3 regions of the Roseovarius conchicola genome follow, and region 2 is predicted to be linked to each of the others. Evidence: riboswitches for the same ligand, from Rfam matches in the RefSeq annotation. Region 2 holds a riboswitch; each other region holds the start of a gene.
The links. Region 2 has a riboswitch for cobalamin ahead of V6N02_RS04090 (DUF1636 family protein). Riboswitches for the same ligand answer to the same signal wherever they lie in the genome.

Region 1 (4,510 bases), on a different contig from region 2:
GGATTATTGCAACAATAGCATGACGTTAGGTCACTTTCTTCTATGCGCTTGCTGCATAGCAGCATTGCTCCGACAGGGGATTGTGCACCTGCAGCATATACCTATCTTCTCCAACAAGAGACACGAGCAGCCCAGAACGGGCGTCGCAATGAATAGTATTCCGCAAGGACCCAAGACAATGACGTTTGCACCCCTGACCCAATCGCGCAGCAACGCGCTCACCCTGACCATCGCCGAAACGCTGAACAAGACTGTGCAGCGGATCCAGGATTACCGCAACTACCGCATCACTATGGACGAGTTGTCCTCACTCAGCAGCGCACAACTGGCCGATATGGGCCTGCACCGCAGCGAGATCAAACGCGCGGCCCGCGAGGCTGTCTACGGCGCAGAGACCTAACACCAGATCGGATGTCCCTCCTCCTCCCCCGGGGCATCTGTACCCGGCTATGGCACTCCTCCTCCCTGATGTCATAGCCAAAATTCCCGGGTTTCTGACCCGGTCAAGATCGCGAACGACCCTCCTCCTCCCATTTGGGTCTGACGTGCTTTGATGGCGGCACCCTCTCCTCCCTCGGGTGCCGCCATTCTTATTTCAAGTCAAAGGTTTCGCCGGGTTTCCGACGACGGTCACGCCGGCAGGCACATCTTTTGTCACAACGCTGCCAGCGCCGACAATGGCCCCGTCGCCGATAGTGACGCCCGGCAGGATGATCGCACCACCCCCAATCCAGACATCTTCTCCGATTTTGACAGGACGCGCACGTTCCAGCCCCTCGGCACGCTTCTGGCGATCCTTGTGGTGGTTGGGACAGTAAATCTGCACCTGAGGCCCCAACATACTGCGCGCGCCGATGCGCAGTTCGGCCGTGTCCAGCAACACACAGCCCGAATTCAGATAGACCCGGTCGCCCAGATAGATGTTCACGCCATAGGCGCAATGAAACGGAGACTCGATCCAGACATCCTGCCCAACATGTGCCATCAGCGCGGCCAGTTTGGCCCCTAACGGCCCACGCTCATCCGGGTGTTGGTGATTGTGTTGATGCAGCGCATCCCGCGCCCGCATCTGCATAGCCAGTAATTCGGGGTCCAGGCAGGTATACCATTGCCCGGCGGCCATTTTCTCGCGTTCTGAATTCATGGCCGCCCGATTCCTGTTCTAATGCAAGCGCCGCGCGCGCCCGCCCCGTGACCGGGGTCGCGTCACAGGGCTGGTCGCCTGGTGCAGGAAATCGACAAAAGCCTGCGCCGCAGCGCTACCGGGATTCTGCGCCTCAGGTACTTTCAGCGCATCAACCGCGTCTTGTGGCGTGGCCGCGCCCGGCATGGCAAACACCCATTCCAGAAACCCCAGCCGCGCGGCTGCGGCTGCATCTTCACCTTTCAAGTCAAGGGCTTCCAACCCGTCTATAATGCGTGTGGCAGTCATGTTCTCAGTTTCTCCCCGGCCACACCCCGGGCCGGATGGGGCGATGGAGCCTAGAGGGATGGGGCCTTTTGAGGCCAATCATCCGTCCCGACCGCCCACCGCGATTCGACGTAGACCCAAGGCTGGTTTCCGGGCTTGGCGGGCTCTGGATGTTGCGCCTTCCCGGGCCGTTGGCTGGCCCAGTGGCATCGTGCAACATCCCCCAATTCTTACCGTTGCGGGGGCAGCGCCGGTATCTCACCGGCTTCCCAATTCTCCCCGTTGATCGTGCAAATCGCAGGGGCACCTCAGACTTTCAGTTTTGCCCAAAGCGATACACCGCGCAAGTCAAACTTCGCCGCGATGCGGCATGAAACCGACAGGCAGAGGTCGTCATGGACAGGTGATCGGAACCATATACCCGGCGGGCATGACACGATTCCCCAACACTGCTGTGGGACGCGAGGCATCCCGCACACACCCGGTCTGTTGGCGCAGATAGGTTGAAAAATCGGGACTCAGGATATGTTGAGGCAGGGGCAACCCGGTTTCACCCGCCCCCGGGGCGACGCGGATGTAATTGGAATTTGGCGATGGGTGCGACAAATCCAGATCAAAAGCGCTCATCGTTGGAGCCTTGGGCGGCGCAGCGCAGGCTGAAAGCAAAAGACCTGTCGCGATCAGGATCAGTCTGGTCACTTTCATCGCGCCTCTCCGCCGGGTTAACACGGTGACCACAAACTATTGGATCGCGCGCAGCCGCTCAACGACAAGGTAAAGACATCGTTAACGCGGAACCGAGCCGGACCAAACACATTCGCGCACCTCGGTAAGCTTGGTCAGGCCAAGTTGCCCCATATTGGCGATCAGATCAGCGCGCAGGATATCAGCCAGATGCGCGGGGCCAGCAGGGCCAAGCGCGGCCAGCGCATAGTGCCACGCGCGCGCCATCATCACGTAATCCGCGCCCAAAGCGATGGCCCGCAAGATATCAAGCCCGCTCTCGACACCGCCATCCAGGATCAAGGGGAGGCGTGTCGCTGCCCGGATCGCCGGCAACATCTCGATGCCGGTCGGGGCCGCATCAAACTGTCGACCACCATGGTTGGACACCCAGATCGCATCAACGCCCTCATCTTCAAGCCGCTGGGCATCCTCAACCCGCAAGATCCCTTTGACCACCATCGGCCCGTCCCAGGCATCGCGCACCCAGCGCAGATAGTCCCAATCCGGTGCGGTGCGCAGCAGGTATCCGGCATGAGCGTTCGAGGGCAACCCCTTGGTATCGGGCGCATAATCGTCAATCAGGCGCATCCGCGGCATCCCTTGCTGCGTCATGCCCAATGCCCAGGCCGGACGGAACGCGATCTGCGCCAGAAGGCGTGCTGTCAAACGAGGCGGCTGCGTCAACCCCGAGCGCATCTGGCGTTCGCGGCGGCTGCCCACGGGCACATCAACCGTCATCACTAGGGTCGAGAAACCAGCGGCTTTGACCCGGGTCAGCATGTCGCTGCGAATGTCAGGATCGCGGGGCGTGTAAAGCTGGAACCACGCGTCTTCGCCGATGACGGGTTGCAGGTCTTCGGGCCTCTGGCTGGCCACAGTCGAGAGCGTATAGGGAATCTGTTCCACCGCCGCCGCCCGGGCCAAATGGCGTTCGGCATCGGGCCAGATCAGCCCGGACATACCAACTGGCGCGATGCCTACAGGCAAAGCATGGGTACGGCCCAGCAAAGCCGTCTGTAAATTGGGGGTGGTTTCACCATGTAAAACCGAAGGCATCAACCGCACATCATCCAACGCCTGCCGATTGCGTATCTTGGCCAGGTCTTGCCCCGTGCCACTATCAAGGTACTCCCAAACAAAATGCGGCAAACGCCGCTTGGCACGGATACGCAGATCGCTGAGGGCGGGATATCTGACATGCAAGTCCATCCGAGGGACTGTGCGGTGGGAAGGGCGAAATTGTCCAGAGGACCGAGTAGATCCAGATGAGCGTCAGGCCGGGCCGCTAACCAAATGTTCTTCTTTTGTTTAAACCTGAACGCGCCCCATGGTAACAATTCTTAACCAAGCGTTAATGCTTGGACTTGAGTGAGCAACCCTATGGGCGAAGTGGAACTGGCCGCGCTGCTATGCGCCTTTCTGGCCGGAAGCGATGGCGAAACACGGCAATATTTCGATGTGAACGGCCTCAGCCGCCATGTACGCGTGGATTGTGAGACCGATAGCCACGTGATCGAAATCGGGCTGGACGGCAAATCCTCGGCCCGCGACAGCCTGCATCAGGCGCTGTTTTATGAACATCTGACCGGAAAAATCCCGGTAGTGATCCTGATCGACCGCGATGGGCTTGAAGGGCGGTTTGAATACGAGCTGCGCCAGACCGCAGGAATGGTTGGGGTGACCTATCTGCGCTGCGCCGAGGATTTCATTGTCAGATGGGCCGCCACCGGCCCCATGCGCCCGGCGTGGCGCGAGGCGAGAAACGACGTGCCACGAACGGACGTGTGCGACCTGTCAGCCGTTCTCCCGCACGAAATCGCCGGGTCATAAATATGCGCAACACGCAAGGAACAATCCCCGAACATTTTCTTTAACTCATCCGAAAGCCACGTTATCGTGCCGATCATGAGCAGTTATGACGAATCCGGGGCGCAAACCTCCCCTTCCCTTGCCGCCCGCGCCATGGCCGCGCGGCCTACCCCCTATCTGGACGGGTTGAACCCGGCCCAGCGAGAGGCAGTGGAAAAGATGGATGGCCCGGTGCTGATGCTGGCGGGGGCTGGCACGGGCAAGACCAAGGCGCTGACCACGCGGATCGTGCATTTGCTGAACACCGGCAAGGCGGCCCCCAACGAAATCCTCGCCGTGACCTTCACCAACAAGGCCGCGCGCGAGATGAAATCCCGTGTCGGCCGAATGCTGGGCGAACATGTGGAAGGAATGCCCTGGCTGGGAACCTTCCATTCGATCTGTGTAAAACTGCTGCGCCGCCATGCCGAGCTGGTCGGATTGAAATCAAACTTCACCATACTCGATACTGATGATCAGTTGCGCCTGTTGAAACAACTGGTTCAGGCCGCGAATATCGACGAC
Region 2 (4,510 bases):
GTCCGGGACACCGATGCTTCGCTCAGCACCTCTTCGGGTGGGCCGAAACCCTTGCAGTGTCCGCCCTCAAGCAAAAGAACCACATCGCAGACTTGGGCCGCCATGTTCAGGTCATGCAGGGACACGACAATCGTCAGGCCCAGGGTGCGGATCAGCGACAGAATTTCAAGCTGATGGCGGATGTCGAGATGATTGGTCGGTTCGTCCATCACCAGCACCCGGGGCTGCTGCGCAAGCGCGCGCGCCACCATCACCCGTTGCCGTTCACCGCCCGATAGCGTGCCAAGGTCTCGGTATATCAGATGTTGAAGATCCATGCGGTCTATGGCCGCGTCAACAATCTCGGCGTCCCGCGCGCCGGGGGTCGAAAACCCCAGCCGGTGCGGCGTACGCCCAAGGGTAACGATGTCGTGCACAGTCAGCCCGAATGCACCAGGTTGCTCTTGCAGGACGGCCGCGACTTTGCGTGCCGCGGCACGCGGTGAGAGGGACCAGATATCCTCGCCATCCACCAGGATCCGCCCGGATGTTGGCTGTTGGTAGTGGTAGATCATGCGCAACAGCGTGGATTTACCCGCACTGTTGGGCCCAACCACGCCCAGCACCTGCCCGGGCTGAAGTTCGAAGCTGACTGGATGAAGCAGGCGGGGCAGAGAACTATGAGGCGCCCAGCTGATATCGTCCGCGACAAGGCTTGCGGCACTCATGACAGGCGCGCCTTGCTGTCTTCTGGGGCAAGCATCATGGCCGGAACCCGTGCCAGTGTATGCGTGCGCAACTTACCGGGTCGCTCAATCGCAGAACACCAACCATCCCCCGGAACTGCGTATTGCCGGGCAAACGCAACAAGGTCGTCAATATCCTGACCGGGCTCTATATCCCCGAACAGATAAGTGGCCTTGCGCGTGCTGTGGTAGGCAACCGTGCAAGGATGCTCACAACCTGCCATGCAGGCGGTGCCCGAGATTTCGAACGTTTCGGTGATCGTGTCACCGGCCGCATCGATGGCCGCGCGCAGCCGTTCGATCAGCTCATAGCCGGGATGACAGCTGTCGCTCTTGTGCTTGCACGATGTGCAGATGGTAATTCTGTGACTTGGTACGCCCATGTCGCCCTCCGCGATGGCGCGGGGCAAGCACAGGTCGATTTTCACACGGTTCAAACCGTAAAGCCATCATGGCCTCCTGTCCGGACACCCCGCCCAGGTTGAAGTTACATCTTTGATGGCAGGTCTCCTGACTTGCGGGTTGTCGCTTGCCCGAACCTTCCCAAACGCTGCGCGTTCAGTGGTGTTCATCGAGTTCGCTCGCCGCTCACAGTTGCGGGGGCAGTCACGGTTTTGGCGCCTGTTGGCTATTCCTCACCGTATTCCCTTTTCATTCCGAAAGCGCATTTGTCTTCCGAAAACCATCTGGGATCATTTCAGACAATAACTTCTCCAAGTCAATAGAATTACGGCATGCCGATTTCCGGAAATGGGGAAGGGCCATGATGTGCTTCAAAGCCGCCATGAAAGGGAAGATAGCCAGGGGCAGCTTTGTTCCGCAAATCGGTCATTTTGGCGCGATAAGGCGAGAGTCTAAATTGTATCAAAACTCATCATATTCGCACCAATGGGGCAGGGCCAAGATAACAACGCTCTGATGTGGTGCATATATCCGGTGCATATTTGCTGCATCTGATAGGCGCGGAATATGCTTATTGGTTACGCCAGAGTGTCCAGTCATGGGCAATCCCTTGATCGCCAGCTACGTGCCTTGAACGCCGCCAGTCTCGACAAGATTTTTCGCGAGAAGGTATCTGGAAAACTGTGAGGGGTCGGCCTCAGCTGGAATGTGCAATTGACAAGCTTGGGGCAGGGGGAGTGTTTGTGATCGCTGAGTGGAATAGGGCAACCCGATCTATGATTGATGGCATCACCATCATCCAGCGGATTGCGGATCGAGGTGCCTGCGTGAAAGTTCTGGACAAACCCTGGCTCGATCTGGCCACGCCGATGGGCAAGGTGAATTCTGGCTTTTCTCTCCGCCCTTGTCGAAGATGAACGAGAACGTATCACGCCGCGCGGGAATGAAGGCCGTGAAGGCACGGCCCAAAAGAGCGTCAGGTTTGGACGTAAACAAAAGTTGTCCGAGCATCAGCGCCAGCTCGCCCGTGAACGCATTGCCAACGGCGAGACTGCAGAGCCATTGCGCTAGACCTCGGTGTTGCTCATACGACGCTTTCAAGGTTGAGCTGACCAGCAGGGCGCATATGCCGCCGTGCCGTGGAGATTTCCTTCCAACGCAGGAAATACGCCAATGACTTAATTTTTGAATTCAGGGGGATATGTGTCTCAACAATTCAGTCCCATTATACAGATGATCCGACACATGCGCCGCGTTACAATCGTAAAAAGCGCATAATCAGTATTATGTAAATATAATATAAATGATGATTTGTAATTAATTTAGCATTTACAGAATGATACGGGATAAAGTTAACGCAATCTGGTTCGGCGGGATGATGGTCTGCCTCTGTCTTCTGCTTGTCCGAACTTAACTCCCGGGCTGGCTCCCTCAAGTCTTTCTTTTCGACTGGCCTCGACAGATGCAGCGCTGAGAGTCTAAGACTTGATCCAAAGGACACGCATTATGACATCTATTTTGATTTTGAACGGACCCAACCTCAACCTGCTGGGTCAGCGTCAGCCAGACGTTTATGGCTCGACCACGCTCGACGATATCGAAGAGATGAGCCAAGCGAGCGCCAAATCGCTAGGCGTCGCCCTCGCCTTTCAGCAACATAATAGTGAAGGCGTTCTGGTGGATCAGGTTCATGCGGCGCACGGTGTCCATGATGGGATTATCCTGAATGCGGGTGCGTATACGCATACGTCGATCGCACTGATGGATGCGATCAGTTCGGTGGAACTGCCGGTCATCGAGCTGCATCTGTCCAATATTCACGCCCGTGAGGAATTCCGCCACACCTCCTATATCGCCAAGGTTGCGCTTGGCGTGATCTGCGGGTTTGGTGCCCAAGGGTATTTGCTTGCGCTGCAGGCCATGGTCGAACATCTGAAGGCGCGCGGATGATCACGACAGACCATCTCAAGAAACTGCTGAATTCGCCGACGATCGAGGCGCTGTGGGATATGCATACGCGCCAGATGGCCGAATACGGATTTGACCGGCTGATCTATGGCTATACGCGCTATCGTACGGCAACCAGCCTTGGCGATCCGGATGATTTCGTGTTGCTGACCAATCACAAGCCGGAGTTTACCGATGTGTTTATCGGCGAAGGCCTGTATCATCATGGGCCGATGGTGCGTTGGGCTCTGGATCATGAAGGCGCGTGTTCGTGGTCGGTGATGCAGGAGATGGTCAAGTCGGGCACGCTGAGCGATCAGGAGAAGAAGGTCGTTGAATTCAACCAGCAACAAGGTGTTCTGGCGGGCTATTCTATCAGTTTCAAGTCGGTCTCACCACGCTCCAAGGGTGCGATCGCGCTGACAGCGCGCGCCGGGCTGAGCCAGGCTGAGGTGGACAGCATATGGACTGAACATGGTGATGATATCGTGGTGTTGAACAACATCACCCATCTGCGCATCCTGTCCCTTCCCTACAACGCACCCGGTCGGTCCCTGACCAAGCGCCAGCGTGAGGTGCTGGGTTGGGTTGGGGACGGTAAAACCGTGCAGGATATTGCCATGCTGCTGGAGTTGACGCCCGCCACAATTGAGAAACACCTGCGTCTTGCGCGCGAAGCACTCAGCGTGGAAACCACTGCTCAGGCTGTGTTGAAAGCGTCGTTTCAGAATCAAATGTTTGTGCTGGACGGTTAAATCCGGGCAAAAACGGGCATTTTTCCAATAAAACTGTAATTTTATCCTTTGGTAAGGAAACCCATACTTTCGTTACGCGACGTAAAGTTGCAATCTAAGTATGTTCCGTGAGTGGTGGCTTTAGCCTGGGAACATCGGGTCAGACCTCTGAGATAGCAGAGCTCTCTGATCTGCCGGTTACACCGGATGTCAGTCACTGGTCTTATTGTTCGGGTTGGTGGCTGACGCTTACTGCCTGCCGTTTCATCCCTGTTCTGACGGGCAGTATTCACGCGGTGCTGTCTTGTTTTGGGGGCAGCACCGTATTCTTCGGCATCAATGCCCTATTCAAGATAGTGGGTCAGATTGCTGTCCCATCTGTCCTCGCGCCCGTCCCGCAAGCCAACCTGATACAGTTTTGCCATATATACAGGGTCAAAAAGCTCGGTGGGCGTTTCGCTGAAATCCTTGGGCAGGATCAGTGTGTTTACCGAGAACCCATCGCGTCTGGCCAACGCCACGATCTGTCCGATGTCCCCGACGGTCTGCGACTTGATCAGCAGACTGACCGTGCGTTCCACCAATCGTGGCAGTCGGGTATTTTGCGGTTCATAGCGCGGATAGATACTTTTGTTCTGGATCACCCAGATTGTATTATCCCTGTTGGCGAGTCCGACATCCCGCAGAAGACGTTTCATCGGA
Region 3 (4,510 bases), on a different contig from region 2:
AGTAGCTTGGGAGTTGTTTTGGCGATGAAAAATTTTGAGCAACTTCAAGAATTACTTGCTGACTGGTATGAAGTCCCTCAATCCGAACTAGGCGTTCCCGAAAGCACCGTTCCCGAGTGGCCGAACCCGATTTTGAGAGACTTTTACCGTCGCTTTGGTGCGCTAACACTGCGAAAATCTAATTTTGTACATCCGGATTCAAACAATTTGCCGCTTTCATGCCAAGATCACATTGTTCCGATTGATGAATTGAAGTCCAAAGATGGCTTCACAGTCTTCTGTCATGAAAATCAGGGTGTCTTTGTCGTTGCCGCCTGTGATGACCCTGCGGACACAATGACTTACGCCATGGGTGACGCCGTTCTTGAAGGTCGTGTTGAGGAGTGGACGGACGTCGGCGTGCCCTTGCAGGAATCCCTTGTCACCTGCGTTCTCCGCGAGACTATCATGAGCGTGGGCGACAGATATCGCCGCATTACACCGGACAGCTTGAAAAAGAATCGACGAGTAGCCGAAGTCGGTGAAACGGTAAGAAGCCGTTACATCTGGTCTGACGATCTCTGCACATTCCACTTGTCCGAAGATGTCTGGTTCATGGACTGGGACGGCATGGAATTTGCCGCTCGTCGTGGTTCATGGCGGCAAAAACCGTCCACATGGCAAGAACAGGTCTTCGAGAACGGCGGTGGTTGGTCTTCCGGCCCATCTAAGCCAACGATGATGCAGAAGGTCGAGCGCTTTCTAACTGGATTGCGTAAATGAAGCAGCCGTTGGTTGGTTTATAGCGAAAGGCGGCTGTGTCCCGCAAACCGGACCTCGATAACGACACTTTGAACGGCTGGTTTCGATGAAACCGCGCTCAGGGGTCAATCTATCTGTCAAAAAAGGTCAATCAGGTGCGTCATTCAGATTTTGGGTGACTACAAATCAATGGGTTAGCAGGTGCCCGAGGGTCAAACTATGTGGTACTCCACAGTGGCTAAAGTTTGCCCCTATGGCAGCGTTTTTCCTTGTTGACAGATAGGCTATCTTTTTCTGGCAAAGCTGCTTACCTGTCCAGATATCGTGGTCCACCGTGTAGATCGCGGAGACGGCGTTAGTCCCTAACAAAAAAGCCGATCGACCAGGGAGCCAGCCAGATCCTGCAGGACCAGTTCAGATGGGGAGGCTTATGCTGGTCCGACTACCGGGGGCCGCGTCGCCGCAGGAGGTAGATATCCATGATCCATCCGTTCCGGGTACGCGCCTCTGCCCGCGTTTTGAGGATCTCGTCTGATATCTGGTCCAACGCGCCGGACAAGCGGATTTCCTGTGGCATGCCAGCATAGGCAGACCACCAGATGTCAAACTCTCCGTCGGCCAGGGTTTGGAAGGCGCACCCACCGTCCAGCATGATGACGAGTGTGCTACAGCCCTCTGGCCAGCCCTTGTCGCGCAGCTGGCGGCCTGTGCTGATGGTCACTGGGCCACCGATCGTGTTGAGCGGGATGACGTGCCCTGCGGTCAGCGCTTGAATAGAGGTAACGCCTGGGATGACCTCGACCCGCAGTTCCATCTGCCCTTTCAGGCGCTCGGCAATGCGCAGCGTACTGTCATAGAGCGACGGATCTCCCCAGACGAGGAATCCAATCCGTCCTCCATTGGGCAACCCCGCCAATATCTCACGATGCCAGACTGCGGCGATGGCATCATGCCAGTCTTTGACCCGGTCATGGTAATCCGGGGTATCGGGATCGCGCACTGGCAGGTCAAACTCGGCAATCTGCGGTCCCTCCGGGCGCAGGACGTTTGCGCAAATCTGCCGACGTGCCTCGGCCAGGTCTTCTTTGTCTGCACCTTTGCGGGGGATCAGAATCAGATCGCACGCATTGAGTGCATCAACCGCCTGCAACGTCAGGTGCTGGGGGTTGCCAGTGCCGATACCAACCAGAGAAAGGAGATACATAGCAGGGTTCCGGAAACAAAAACGCGGCCCCCAAACCAGAGGCCGCGCTTGGATTTAAACAGGATCAGGCCGCCTGATGCAGCCGCGCATTGAACAATGCGCCGCCCGTCATCCCGCGGGCTGCCTTGGCTCCGGCCAGGACAGCGAGGTCCGCAATCGGCTCGATGATGATCACCAGCATATAGGCCGCCCCGAAGGTCAGAACCGATGTCATGGTCTCGGCACCCAAGCCTTGGCCGTAGAAGGCCCAGAACCCTACCCAGGCCACAACGCCGCCCTGATAGGCGGTCGAGAGCGCCAGAGCCTGGCTGTATTTCAGGTCCACGTATGCGGTGTTGGGCGCAATGATGCGATTGGCGATTTCACGCACCAGCCACAGCGGCACAAGAAGCGTAGTGACGTTGATGAAATATTGCGGCAGGTCGAACGGCGCGAACAGCAGACCTTGCGCCAACAGGCCCAGGGCCAGGCCAAACGCCGCCGGTGCGGCGCCCAGCAGCAGGAACAGGGTTGAGCCGAGGATGAAGTGGACTTCGCTAACGCCGACGGGATAGTGCGGCAGCACCTCGAAAAAGATGAAGGTCAGAGCGGTGGCAATCGCCGCGCGGCCTGCAAAGGCCAGCGCGCCGTTTTCGCGCACCATGTCAAAAGCGGCCTTGGCGGCAACACCACCTGCGGCGGCGGCTGTGGCATAAGAAAGCACGATTTTCGCGCCGTCTACGATTCCGGGTTCAATATGCATTTCACTGTCTCCTTGCCGTCTTCCCCGACGGCTTTGGTTATGAAGATGGCCCAATTTGGACCGGTTTGGTGGGGCACATGCCCCTGACGGCAGGTCTCCTGACTTTGCGGGTCGCTGCTTGCCGCGCCTTCCCGGGCTTGGACGCCCAGTGGCTTTGCGGGTCGCTCACCGCTTACAGTTGCGGGGGCAGTCACGGATTTGGCGCCTGATGGCTAAACCGCACCGTGTTCCCTTTTACCCCGGACGCTTTGCGCCGTTTTGGGGACCGTCAATAATTGCGTGTCACGTGAAGGCTTGGTCTGTCAATCCTTCTCAGTTGCCAAGGGGCCATAAAGTATCAGGGCCGGCGCGGTTGAGGCCGTATCAACCGTCACCTCCGACAGGCTGTGCACCGAATGCCGGGTCAGGCGTTGGGCCGGAGTTGAGACCGATTCTGCCAACAAGGCGGGGGTCTCGCCCGGCAGGCCTGCTGCGATCAGCTTGCTGGCCAGGGCGGCAAAGGTGCGCCGTCCCATGTAAACGACCGTCGTGGCAAGCGGATCGGCCAGGGCGGCCATGTTCAGATCTTCAGGCAGCATCCCAGCGACATCGTGGCCCGTGATGAACTGAACGCGCCGCGCCGTCAGGCGGCGGGTCAGGGGGATCGAGGCTGCCGCCGCTGCTGCCGAGGCCGCCGTAACGCCGGGGACGATTTCGAACGGGATATCGGCTTGCGACAGGGCGTCCACCTCTTCCTCAAGACGTCCAAAAATGCCCGCATCGCCGGATTTCAGGCGCACAACCCGCGCGCCCGTTTCGGCATGTTCCACCAACAGCCGGCTGACATGATCCTGCTTGGGCGAGGCGCGCCCCGCGCGTTTGCCCACCCCGATCAGGTCGGCCTCGGGGGGCACATGCGACAAGATCGGCCCCGAGGACAGATCGTCAAATAACACCACATCGGCAGATTGAAGGCGATCAACGGCTTTGACCGTCAACAGCTCGGGATCGCCCGGCCCGGACGATACGAATGACACAAACCCGCTCACGACGCGCCTGCGATCAGATGAAAGAAGGTGCCCGTGGCATGGCCGCGCCGTGATCCGGTTTCCGGCACTTCGGCCCCGTTGGCATCCACCACCGTGGCCAGCGGCGCATCGGGTTGCGCCAGGATGGTGGTATAGTGAAACTCGTGCCCGCGCAGCCCGGCCCCCATCGCCATCCCCGGCATCGGCGCTTTCAGCGTCACGCGCCGGTATCCCAGATGCATCTTGCGCTTCTCAAAGCTGGTCTCAAGCCCCAACAGGCCCGCCATCCGGTGCCGTGTCCCGGATTTGTCGATCAACCCGTCGCCCATGGCCATATAGCCCCCGCATTCGCCATGCACGGGGCGCGTTTCGGCAAAGTTCTGCAATCCACTGCGGAATGCCTCGGCGGCGGACAGAACACCCGCGTGCAGTTCAGGATAGCCGCCGGGCAGCCAGCAGATATCGGCGCTGTCATCCGGGGCCTCATCGGCTAGCGGCGAAAATGGCAGGATCTCGGCCCCTGCCGCGCGCCAGCTGTCCAGCAGGTGAGGATAGACAAAGGAAAACGCCGCATCCCGTGCCAGCGCAATGCGTTGCCCGGGGGGTGGCGGCATTTGCGAGGCCCCGCTCGGCGGTGTCGTTGCGCCAGCGGCGGCCAGCACGGCGTCCAGATCGAGATGTTCGGTGATGAAATCGCCCGCCGCATCCAGAAGCCGCATAAGCTCGGGCTGTTCCTCGGCCTGCACCAGCCCCAAATGCCGTTCGGGCAGTTCCACGGAACCCTGCCGGGGCAGGGCACCCAGAACCGGGACACCG

Region 1: another riboswitch for cobalamin. It lies ahead of V6N02_RS14520 (hypothetical protein); the one in region 2 lies ahead of V6N02_RS04090 (DUF1636 family protein).
Region 3: another riboswitch for cobalamin. It lies ahead of V6N02_RS11210 (energy-coupling factor ABC transporter permease); the one in region 2 lies ahead of V6N02_RS04090 (DUF1636 family protein).

What each region holds. Positions count from the first base shown of each region.
Region 1 is NZ_JBGEHK010000005.1:33,992-38,501, reverse strand. Features, by position in the region: gene V6N02_RS14530 (DUF1127 domain-containing protein) at 179-400, shown strand; gene V6N02_RS14525 (sugar O-acetyltransferase) at 596-1,144, opposite strand; gene V6N02_RS14520 (hypothetical protein) at 1,163-1,432, opposite strand; cobalamin riboswitch at 1,536-1,737, opposite strand; gene V6N02_RS14515 (hypothetical protein) at 1,805-2,116, opposite strand; gene V6N02_RS14510 (alpha-hydroxy acid oxidase) at 2,198-3,346, opposite strand; gene V6N02_RS14505 (hypothetical protein) at 3,506-3,967, shown strand; gene V6N02_RS14500 (ATP-dependent helicase) at 4,043-4,510, shown strand, end outside.
Region 2 is NZ_JBGEHK010000001.1:864,455-868,964, reverse strand. Features, by position in the region: gene V6N02_RS04095 (ABC transporter ATP-binding protein) at 1-707, opposite strand, end outside; gene V6N02_RS04090 (DUF1636 family protein) at 704-1,108, opposite strand; cobalamin riboswitch at 1,209-1,427, opposite strand; gene V6N02_RS04085 (recombinase family protein) at 1,695-1,814, shown strand; gene V6N02_RS04080 (recombinase family protein) at 1,811-2,044, shown strand; gene aroQ (type II 3-dehydroquinate dehydratase) at 2,634-3,077, shown strand; gene V6N02_RS04070 (LuxR family transcriptional regulator) at 3,074-3,829, shown strand; gene V6N02_RS04065 (patatin-like phospholipase family protein) at 4,153-4,510, opposite strand, start outside.
Region 3 is NZ_JBGEHK010000003.1:403,008-407,517, reverse strand. Features, by position in the region: gene V6N02_RS11220 (hypothetical protein) at 25-762, shown strand; gene cobF (precorrin-6A synthase (deacetylating)) at 1,184-1,945, opposite strand; gene V6N02_RS11210 (energy-coupling factor ABC transporter permease) at 2,010-2,687, opposite strand; cobalamin riboswitch at 2,759-2,972, opposite strand; gene cobA (uroporphyrinogen-III C-methyltransferase) at 2,990-3,715, opposite strand; gene V6N02_RS11200 (cobyrinic acid a,c-diamide synthase CobB) at 3,712-4,510, opposite strand, start outside.